2 regions of the Effusibacillus consociatus genome follow, and region 1 is predicted to be linked to the other one. Evidence: a T-box and tRNA genes for the amino acid it is inferred to sense, from the RefSeq annotation. Region 1 holds a T-box; the other holds one or more tRNA genes.
What was found. The T-box of region 1 lies ahead of serS (serine--tRNA ligase). A T-box ahead of a tRNA ligase gene usually reads a tRNA of that ligase, here a tRNA-Ser.

Region 1 (4,713 bases):
GGTTGCCAAAGGGCAAGTTTTAGGGCAAATGCAGCAGGTGCAAAATGGGAAAGTTCTTAGCTCGGTTGACCTGGTTTCCACCCAGGAAGTGGAAAGAGGAAGCTGGATCCGCCTTTTTTTCCGCAAAGCATTGGATGGAATCTCAACCAGCGTTAAGGGACTGTTTGAATAATACTAGTGAAGGTGAGTGCCGATGGGTTCCGGAATTTCTGCAGCATGGTGGCTGACAATAAATTCAATCCTGATCTTCTTGATTCTGCCGGGCGGGTTCTTTATGTTCCGTGCCTTCCTTCGCAGAATGAAACGGGAAGAAGGGCTTGATCAAAAAGAAAATCGGGAGTAATCCCGGTTTTCTTTATTTCCCCCCTTATTTCAACAATTCTGATTTGGAGGTTGTCGACAGATACAGGGTAGGATAAAATAGAAAGGATGAATTTTAAAGCAATTACGAGGAGTGGGGTCAAGATGGAGGTAGGAACATCCAGAGTTAAACGTGGTATGGCTGAGATGCAAAAAGGTGGCGTCATTATGGACGTCGTCAATGCTGAACAGGCAAAGATTGCGGAAGAGGCCGGCGCTGTAGCGGTTATGGCTCTCGAGCGCGTGCCTGCAGATATTCGCGCTGCTGGTGGGGTTGCCCGTATGGCAGACCCGACGATTATAGAGGAAGTAATGAAATCTGTATCGATTCCGGTTATGGCGAAAGCGCGCATCGGACACTATGTCGAAGCGAAAGTGTTGGAATCGCTCGGTGTTGATTATATCGACGAGTCCGAGGTATTGACTCCGGCTGATGATAAGTTCCACATTAACAAGAAGGAATTTACTGTTCCTTTCGTATGCGGCGCGCGTGACTTGGGAGAAGCGCTTCGTCGTATTGCGGAAGGCGCATCCATGATCCGTACCAAGGGCGAGCCGGGAACCGGCAACATTGTGGAAGCGGTTAAACACCAACGCACCATGCAGGCGCAGATCCGTAAGGTTCAAAACATGTCTGAAGATGAACTGGTATTTGAAGCCAAGAACCTGGGAGCGCCGGTTGAACTGTTATTGGAAGTGAAGAAGCTTGGCAGACTTCCGGTTGTAAACTTTGCTGCTGGCGGTGTGGCAACTCCGGCCGATGCAGCTCTCATGATGCACCTCGGGTCTGACGGTGTATTTGTTGGTTCCGGTATCTTCAAATCGGACAATCCAGCCAAGTTTGCAAAAGCGATTGTAGAAGCGACTACTCATTACCAGGACTACAAGTTGATCGCTGAACTGTCCAAGAATCTTGGAACCGCAATGAAAGGCATCGAATTGTCTACTTTGGCTGCGAACGAGCGCATGGCGGAACGCGGCTGGTAGGAGGCCGGTGGAACATGAAAATCGGTGTATTGGCCTTACAAGGCGCAGTAATCGAACATATCAAGAGCTTGCAACAGGCCGGTGCCGATGAAGTTGTAACCGTCAAACGCAAGGAAGACCTGCAAGGGCTTGACGGTTTGGTTTTACCCGGAGGGGAAAGCACAACCATCGGGAAACTCATGAATCAATATGATCTGATGAACCCGATCCGTGAGATGGCTCAGGCGGGAACGCCAATGTTTGGCACCTGTGCGGGTTTAATTCTCCTAGCTGGTCGAATCCATGGACAAGATTGGGTTCATCTTGGGATTATGGATATTCTTGTCGATCGCAACTCATTTGGCCGTCAGCGGGAAAGCTTCGAAACTGACCTGAAGGTGAAAGGAATCGAAGGGGAACCCTATCGGGCGGTATTTATTCGAGCACCTCACATCATGGAAGTAGGAGATCAGGTTGAGGTATTATCCACGTACCAAGACCGGATTGTGGCAGCCAGACAAGGTCACCTGTTGGGGGCATCTTTCCACCCGGAATTAACAGACGATGTACGATTGCATCAATATTTCTTGGATATGGTAAGAGAAACTCGATAAAAAGCGCAAACCATACATGCATCCTGGGATGAGTGTATGGTTTCGCTTTTGGTATTTCTCGATGGGTGGAGTTACTTTCGTGGGAGTGACAGGAGGAGACCCAGGTGAAAAAGCTCTATCAACACAGTATTGAGTTAATTCTGCGAACGCAGGCTCCGAATGGAGCGTTCCCCGCGTCCCCAAATTTTTCTGCATACCGGTACTGTTGGTTGCGGGATGGAACGTTTATTGCATATGCGCTTGATAAAGCAGGTGAGCATGAGGCAGTTGGCCGGTTTTACCGATGGGTGGATATGGCCATAAGGAAACACCTCCCCAAATTGTCGCTTCTCTTGTCTAGGTACAGGAATGGGGAACCGATTGAAGAAGCTGATTTCTTACATACTCGGTTTACTCTGGAAGGCGATGAGGGCAAGGAAGAATGGGGAAACTTCCAACTAGACGGGTATGGCGCGTATTTATGGGGTGTCTCGGAACATATCGGGCTAACAGGCAATAAGGATTTTCTGAAAGATGTGGATCAGAGTGTAGATGCGACGATTCGATATCTCTCCACTTTCTGGAGTGTCCCTAACCATGATTGTTGGGAGGAATTTGGTGATCGTGTGCACCCGAGTACTTTGGCTGCCATTTATGGCGGGCTGCAAGCGGTCTATCCGTACGTTTCCAATTCCGAAATTCCAAAAACATTAGGTGCAATTCGTGTAGCGCTTCAAGAGAATGGCGTGCAAAACGGCCGGTTTATAAAGTCGTTTGGCAATCCAAGCATCGATGCAAACTTGCTGTGGTTGTCCGTTCCGTTTAAAGTGGTCCCTCCGAATGGACAAAACATGGTCAAAACAGTCGAAGAAATTGAAAATCGGCTTGTCACAGGCGGCGTTCACCGTTATCCGGAAGATTCCTTCTACGGCGGAGGCGCCTGGGTACTATTAACCGCCTGGCTGGGTTGGTATTACGCTGAGATCGGGAACCTGAAACGCGCTGGCGAACTACTGGACTGGGTGGAGTCGCAAACGGATGCAGATCTTTCTCTCCCCGAACAAGTTCCGGAAGCTCTTTTTTTTCGGGACAAGTATCAAGAATGGGTGGATCGGTGGGGGAAGCCTGCAAAACCGCTGTTGTGGTCCCATGCCATGTACATCATTCTCGCCAAGAGACTGCAGGAGCTTACATCTTCAAGCGATTAAGAAACGCTTGTATGAACTCAATTAAGTGTGGTAAACTATGCAACACAAAGCGATGCGGAGAACAAGTACCAGAATCCCTCTTGTTCAGAGAGCCGGTGGTGGCTGCGAACCGGTCAAGAGCTTCTGTGAATCCCTCTCCAAGCGGGCTGTCAATCGAATGATTCTGCAAAGGCATTCGTAGTAAGCGGCTCCGGGTCATTCCGTTATCAATGAAAGAGAATCGCTCACTTTATACGGGCGGTTGAACTTGGGTGGCACCACGGGAGATACAGCTCTCGTCCCGGACTTTGTCTGGCGGCGGGAGCTTTTTGCATTTTTAAAAGGGAGATGAATCAAAATGTTAGATCCACGAATTCTGCGCAATGAACCGGATAAGGTGCGGGAATCACAAAGAAAAAGGGGCGAATCGCCGGAAGTGGTGGACGAATTCCTGCAATTGGATTCACGTCGGCGTGAACTTCTTGCTGAGACTGAAACTCTGAAAGCAAAACGAAACAGTGTATCGCAAGAGGTCGCAAAGCTTAAAAAAGCAGGCCAGGACGCGGAACAACTGATCGTGGAAATGCGGGAAGTGGGTGACCGAATCAAGGAGCTGGATGATGAACTGAGGGTTTTGGAAGAGAAGATTAACCATCTCCTGTTGACGATTCCGAATATCCCGCATGAAAGTGTTCCTTACGGAGAATCGGAAGACGATAACGTAGAAGTGAAAAAATCGGGAGATATCCGGCAGTTTGACTTTGAACCGAAGCCTCACTGGGAGGTTGCGGCGGAGCTGGGCATCCTTGATTTTGAGACAGCCGGTAAGGTGACCGGTTCACGGTTTGTGTTCTATAAAGGACTGGGAGCTCGCTTGGAACGGGCTTTGGCAAATTTCATGCTCGATATCCATACAGGAGAACACGGCTATACCGAGGTCCTGCCGCCATTCATCGTGAATCGGGCGAGCATGACCGGAACCGGAAATCTTCCGAAGTTTGAGGAAGATGCGTTCAAGCTGGTGGACACCGATTACTTTTTAATTCCAACTGCAGAAGTGCCTGTTACCAATATCCACAGGGATGAAATTTTGCAGGCTGAAGATCTGCCGCGCTATTATGTTGCATACACCCCTTGCTTCCGTTCGGAAGCAGGATCGGCCGGTCGCGATACACGAGGGTTAATCCGGATGCATCAGTTTAACAAAGTGGAAATGGTGAAGTTTACGAAACCGGAAGAATCGTATGAGGAATGGATGAAGCTTGTGGAGAATGCGGAAACGATTTTGCAGCGCTTGAATCTTCCTTACCGTTCACTGAATATGTGTACTGCGGATCTGGGATTCGGTCCAGCGAAAAAATTTGATTTGGAAGTTTGGCTCCCGGCCGCCAATCAATACCGGGAAATCTCTAGCTGTTCGAACTTTGAAGACTTCCAGGCGCGTCGCGCCAATATCAGATTCCGCAGGGATCCCAAGGCAAAACCGGAATTTGTGCACACAATTAATGGTTCCGGACTTGCAGTCGGTCGTACAGTGGCCGCTATTCTTGAAAATTACCAGCAGGAAGACGGCAATGTTGTGATTCCGGAAGCGCTTATCCCTTACA
Region 2 (4,713 bases), on a different contig from region 1:
ATACCGGACGGACAATCGTAAAAACGTTCGATGATCAGGAACCGTTGGTAGACCAGACTACTCCGCCAAAGAAACCTACCCAGTCCGTCGCGGCGCCCGCTCAACCGCCCACACCTCCGCCTCCCAAAACGAGTGATGGGAAGAGTTCAGAGACTGGCTCCGGCGGAAACAAGAGCATCAATGGAACGACAAATACGACAAAACCGGGTGGATCGGGTGCAAACGGCAATGGTACTGGTACCACCACTCCAAACAACGGAGGTTCCGGAACAACTCCAGGCGGAACATCGACCGGAGGAACCACTGACGGAACAACCGATAACGGTACAAAGACGGGGGGATCCGGCGGAGCAAGCGATTCCACTTCGCCGCCCGGAACTGTAAAACCACCGGCGACTTCGTAATCCGAAAGAGTCTCCATTTGGGAGACTCTTTTTCATTGCGGGATCAAGTAGTACGAGCTATCATTAATCATAGGATCACTTGTTTTCAAGGGGGCTTTTTTTTGCAAACGTGGAGAGTATGGATAGCAATCATTGCAGCTAAGACAACGAAACGGCTTTTATCCCTGATGGGCCGCAAAGGCACTACACTTCCTGGAGCTGTTGCTCTCCGTGTATGTCCGGATTTGTTGCAATTTTATGGTGCTCGACTGGCAGGGAGAATTGTTTTTGTCACAGGTACGAACGGGAAAACGACTACGAGCAATCTTCTTGCCAATTTCCTAAGAAAAGACGGTCGGGATGTAATTTCAAATTCTCTCGGTGCCAATTTGATTCAGGGCATAACGGCGGCGTTGGTTGAGGGAGTGTCGCTGACGAAAGCACGCAAGCAATCGGCCGTGCTGGAAGTGGATGAAGCCACCATAGGGAAAGTGATTGAATCACTTCAACCGGCCGCTGTTGTGGTGACGAATTTCTTCCGGGATCAGATGGACCGTTACGGCGAAGTGGATACGGTCGTCAACATGGTCGGAGAAGCTCTTGAACGGTCGGGTAAGAATACTGCCATCATCTTAAACGCGGACGATCCTCTTGTTTCTTCAATCGCTCCACAAGGGAAGAAAGTCCTTTACTACGGAATTCAATCAACCGACATTCCAATGGATGAACAAGGGGAAGTTCGGGACGGGAAGTTTTGCCGCCGCTGCGGTTCAACCCTTCGATACAACTTGTATCATTATGGGCAGCTGGGATTTTATGAATGTCCCGGTTGCGGGTTCAAGCGGCAGTTTCCGGATCAGGCAGCGGAGCATGTCCGTGTCCGCGATGGCGGGATTCAATTCCAACTGGATGGAGAAACCGGCTTTTTGCATTCGCCGGCGTTTTATAATGTCTATAACGCTTTGGCGGCAATTGCAACGGCTAGAGTATTGGGAGTTGGATCGGATGTCATACGAGAAGAAATGAGAAATTTAAATACCGGATTGGGGCGGATGGAACGGATTTTCGTGAACGACGGTCAAGATACTATGCTTGCTCTGGTTAAGAACCCGACCGGCTGTAATCAAGTTCTGAAAGTAGTCAGTCAAATGGAGAAACCGGTGGATATGGTATTTATTTTGAACGACAGGTATGCAGACGGAACCGATGTGTCCTGGATCTGGGATACTCATTTGGAACGGCTTCAAGAACAAAAAAAATTACGTCGAATTGTAGTTGCGGGTACACGCGCTCACGACATGGCGGTTCGTTTCAAATATGCCGGATTGGGGCATGTGACGTCGGTTCAGGAAGGGGATTTGGCGGCCGTTGATGCTGCATTGAGCGAACTCCCTGCCGATCATACGTTGTTTATTTTATCTACCTATACTTCCCTGTATGCAGTACGAGATCATCTCCTTGAGAAAGGGCGTGTCGCGGTTGAAGCTTAGAATTGGTTATTTGTATCCGGACTTGCTTGAAGTGTACAGTGACCGCGGAAACGTCACAATCCTGCAGAAACGGGCGGAGTGGCGCGGGATTTTCGTAGAGGTAGATCGAATCACAGTAGGCGATAACCCTAATCTGTCCGATTATGACTTGCTGTTCTCCGGCGGTGGTGAAGACCGGGAACAGCTGTTGGTTGCGGAAGACTTGCTGAAGAAACGCGAGACACTGATCAGTGCTGTTGATTCGGGTACCGTCGTTCTCGCAATCTGTGGCAGCTACCAGCTTTTGGGACATTACTTTGAAACCATTGGAGGGAATCGAATCGAAGGAGTCGGATTGCTGGATCTGTACACGGTAGGCGGCAAAAAGCGGCTTGTCGGAAATGCAATCGGCAAACTGAATATTCTTGGCTCCGATCTCACATTGGTGGGCTATGAAAATCACTCCGGGCGAACCTATTTGGGGCCTGAGGTAACTCCTCTTGCGGAGGTAGTCAACGGTTTTGGAAATAACGGAGAAGACGGTTCCGAAGGCGTGGCACAAGGAACCGTCTTCGGGACATATCTGCATGGACCTCTTCTCTCGAAAAACCCGGTGTTTGCGGATCACCTGCTTGAACTGGCACTCCGTAGAAGAACCGACAATCCGTTTTTGGAGCCGCTTGATGACAGTTGGGAACTGCAAGCGCATGAACGTGTGGTCCGGCAATATGCTCAGGCTGGGCGCAGGTAATTGCATGTAACAAGCTTCGTTTCATGATTTTGTTTGAAAATCGGATTCCCCGTCAATTGAAATTCTCATTGTCGCATGGTACGATATCACTTGTCGCTGTAAAAAAGAAAATGAATCAAGCTTGCAACGGCAAGTGACATGTTCATGGAGAGATGTCCGAGTTGGTCGAAGGAGCACGATTGGAAATCGTGTAGGCGTTAACCGCGTCTCGTGGGTTCGAATCCCACTCTCTCCGCCATGAGATTCTACCTTGTGAGTGGGTGAGAACCCACGCTGAGATACATCGGAGATTTTCTTCGGGGTTCGTCGGAGCTGTACTTCGATAGTGCTGCTACGCAGCCGGGAGCCTGTCTCCCGCATCCCACTCTCTCCGCCATGGCTCGATAGCTCAGTTGGTGAGAGCGACGGATTCATAACCCGTAGGTCGGCAGTTCGACTCTGCCTCGAGCCACCAATTTCTAAAATGCCAGTGGCATCCCTACACTTCTGGAGTGATGGCCGAGTAGGTCGAAGGCGCTCGCCTGCTAAGCGAGTATACGGGGATAACTCGTATCGAGGGTTCGAATCCCTCTCACTCCGCCATATTGCGAAAGCACCCTGTATTTTTGCAGGGTGCTTTCGCAATACTTGCAGTTTGAGGGTGAGTAACCCTCGCTGAGGAGCATCAGTGAAATTACTTCGAGGGTTCGTCGGAGCTGAACATCGGTAGAATTACTACGTAGCCGGGAGCTCGTCTCCCGCATCCCTCTCACTCCGCCAGAGATAACGGTGTGAACCTTACATTCATCTCGAGAGATTGTTCCGGCTTGTGGGGAGATGAGCTTTGATCGAATCCAGATGCTATAATAGGGGAAACTGCACAGTAAGGATTGAATAGTGGATATGGTTCGCACAATGCTACTCTTAAACAACGGGGAAATCCTGTATGAGCGGCCCGTAGAGGAAATCATAAACCAACAAGCAAAATGGTTTTGGGTCGATTTTTCGGAGCCTACGGCCCAGGAAATTCAATACTTATCCGACATTTTCGCGTTCCACCATCTGGCGATCGAGGATTGTCTTCATTTGCTGCAGCGACCTAAGATTGATGACTTCGGCGACTACCGCTTCTTTGTTTTGCATGCAGTCTCCAATCAGAAAGGAAAACCGGAAGAAATCAACCTTTTTGTTGCCAAAAATTATATTGTATCTTTTCGGATGAATCCGAATCAGGATCTGGATAAAGTCTGGAATCAAGTTAAACAAAATCCGGAGCTGACTCAAAAAGGTCCGGATTATCTTCTGTATTTGATCATTGACCGGTTAGTGGATCAATACTTTCCCGTCTTGCTGCGAATTGACGACGAGCTTGAGCGACTTGAATCCGAGAATTTCCTGCGTCCCTCCCAGCGCATGATTAACCGCGTATTTAAGATTCGAAAAGATTTGCTTTCGTTACGCCGGTCGCTAGAACCTTATCGGGAAGTCGTGAGAGAAATACTGCATCCGGAAGACGAAAAGTGGAAGATTAAATATCGCATTTTTTTCGGCGATATTTATGACCATCTGGCGAAATTATTGGAAATGACCGATACCTACCGTCAGATCGGATCCGATCTGATTGAAAGCTATGTCTCTTTGAATTCACAACGCATGAATCGAGTAATGGTTACGTTGACAGTCATAACCACAATTTTTATGCCATTAACGTTCTTGGCTGGAATTTATGGGATGAATTTTGACAATATGCCGGAACTGCATTGGAAGTATGGATACTTTTTTGTTCTTACTCTTATGAGTGTAATAGCCGGTGGCATGGTTATCTGGTTCAGACGAAGAGGATGGTTCTAATGGTGATTGAGGTATGAAATACGATGTAATTGTAATTGGCGGCGGACCTTCCGGATTAATGGCATCCGTTTCAGCAGGCATGCATGGAGCCAAAGTGCTGCTTGTGGATAAAGGGGAAAAGCTGGGACGAAAACTTGCCATTTCGGGGGGCGGCCGATGCAATGTTACCAACAATAAAGAGCTTGATGAGATGATCCAAAACATTCCGGGAAACGGACGTTTTCTGTACAGTTCCTTTTCCGTGTTTGACAATCGGGATATCATCCATTTTTTTGAGGGG

Region 2: it encodes a tRNA-Ser, which carries the amino acid that the T-box ahead of serS (serine--tRNA ligase) is inferred to sense. The anticodon was not compared.

Annotation. Positions count from the first base shown of each region.
Region 1 covers NZ_JBHSHC010000106.1:37,536-42,248, forward strand. Annotated here, with positions in the region: gene ACFO8Q_RS14050 (D-alanyl-D-alanine carboxypeptidase family protein) at 1-172, shown strand, start outside; gene ACFO8Q_RS14055 (hypothetical protein) at 194-343, shown strand; gene pdxS (pyridoxal 5'-phosphate synthase lyase subunit PdxS) at 466-1,347, shown strand; gene pdxT (pyridoxal 5'-phosphate synthase glutaminase subunit PdxT) at 1,362-1,940, shown strand; gene ACFO8Q_RS14070 (glycoside hydrolase family 15 protein) at 2,045-3,127, shown strand; T-box leader at 3,171-3,413, shown strand; gene serS (serine--tRNA ligase) at 3,465-4,713, shown strand, end outside.
Region 2 covers NZ_JBHSHC010000140.1:4,642-9,354, forward strand. Annotated here, with positions in the region: gene ACFO8Q_RS19815 (LCP family protein) at 1-404, shown strand, start outside; gene ACFO8Q_RS19820 (MurT ligase domain-containing protein) at 506-1,873, shown strand; gene ACFO8Q_RS19825 (type 1 glutamine amidotransferase) at 1,854-2,603, shown strand; tRNA gene ACFO8Q_RS19830 (tRNA-Ser) at 2,750-2,841, shown strand; tRNA gene ACFO8Q_RS19835 (tRNA-Met) at 2,981-3,057, shown strand; tRNA gene ACFO8Q_RS19840 (tRNA-Ser) at 3,092-3,185, shown strand; gene corA (magnesium/cobalt transporter CorA) at 3,486-4,433, shown strand; gene ACFO8Q_RS19850 (BaiN/RdsA family NAD(P)/FAD-dependent oxidoreductase) at 4,447-4,713, shown strand, end outside.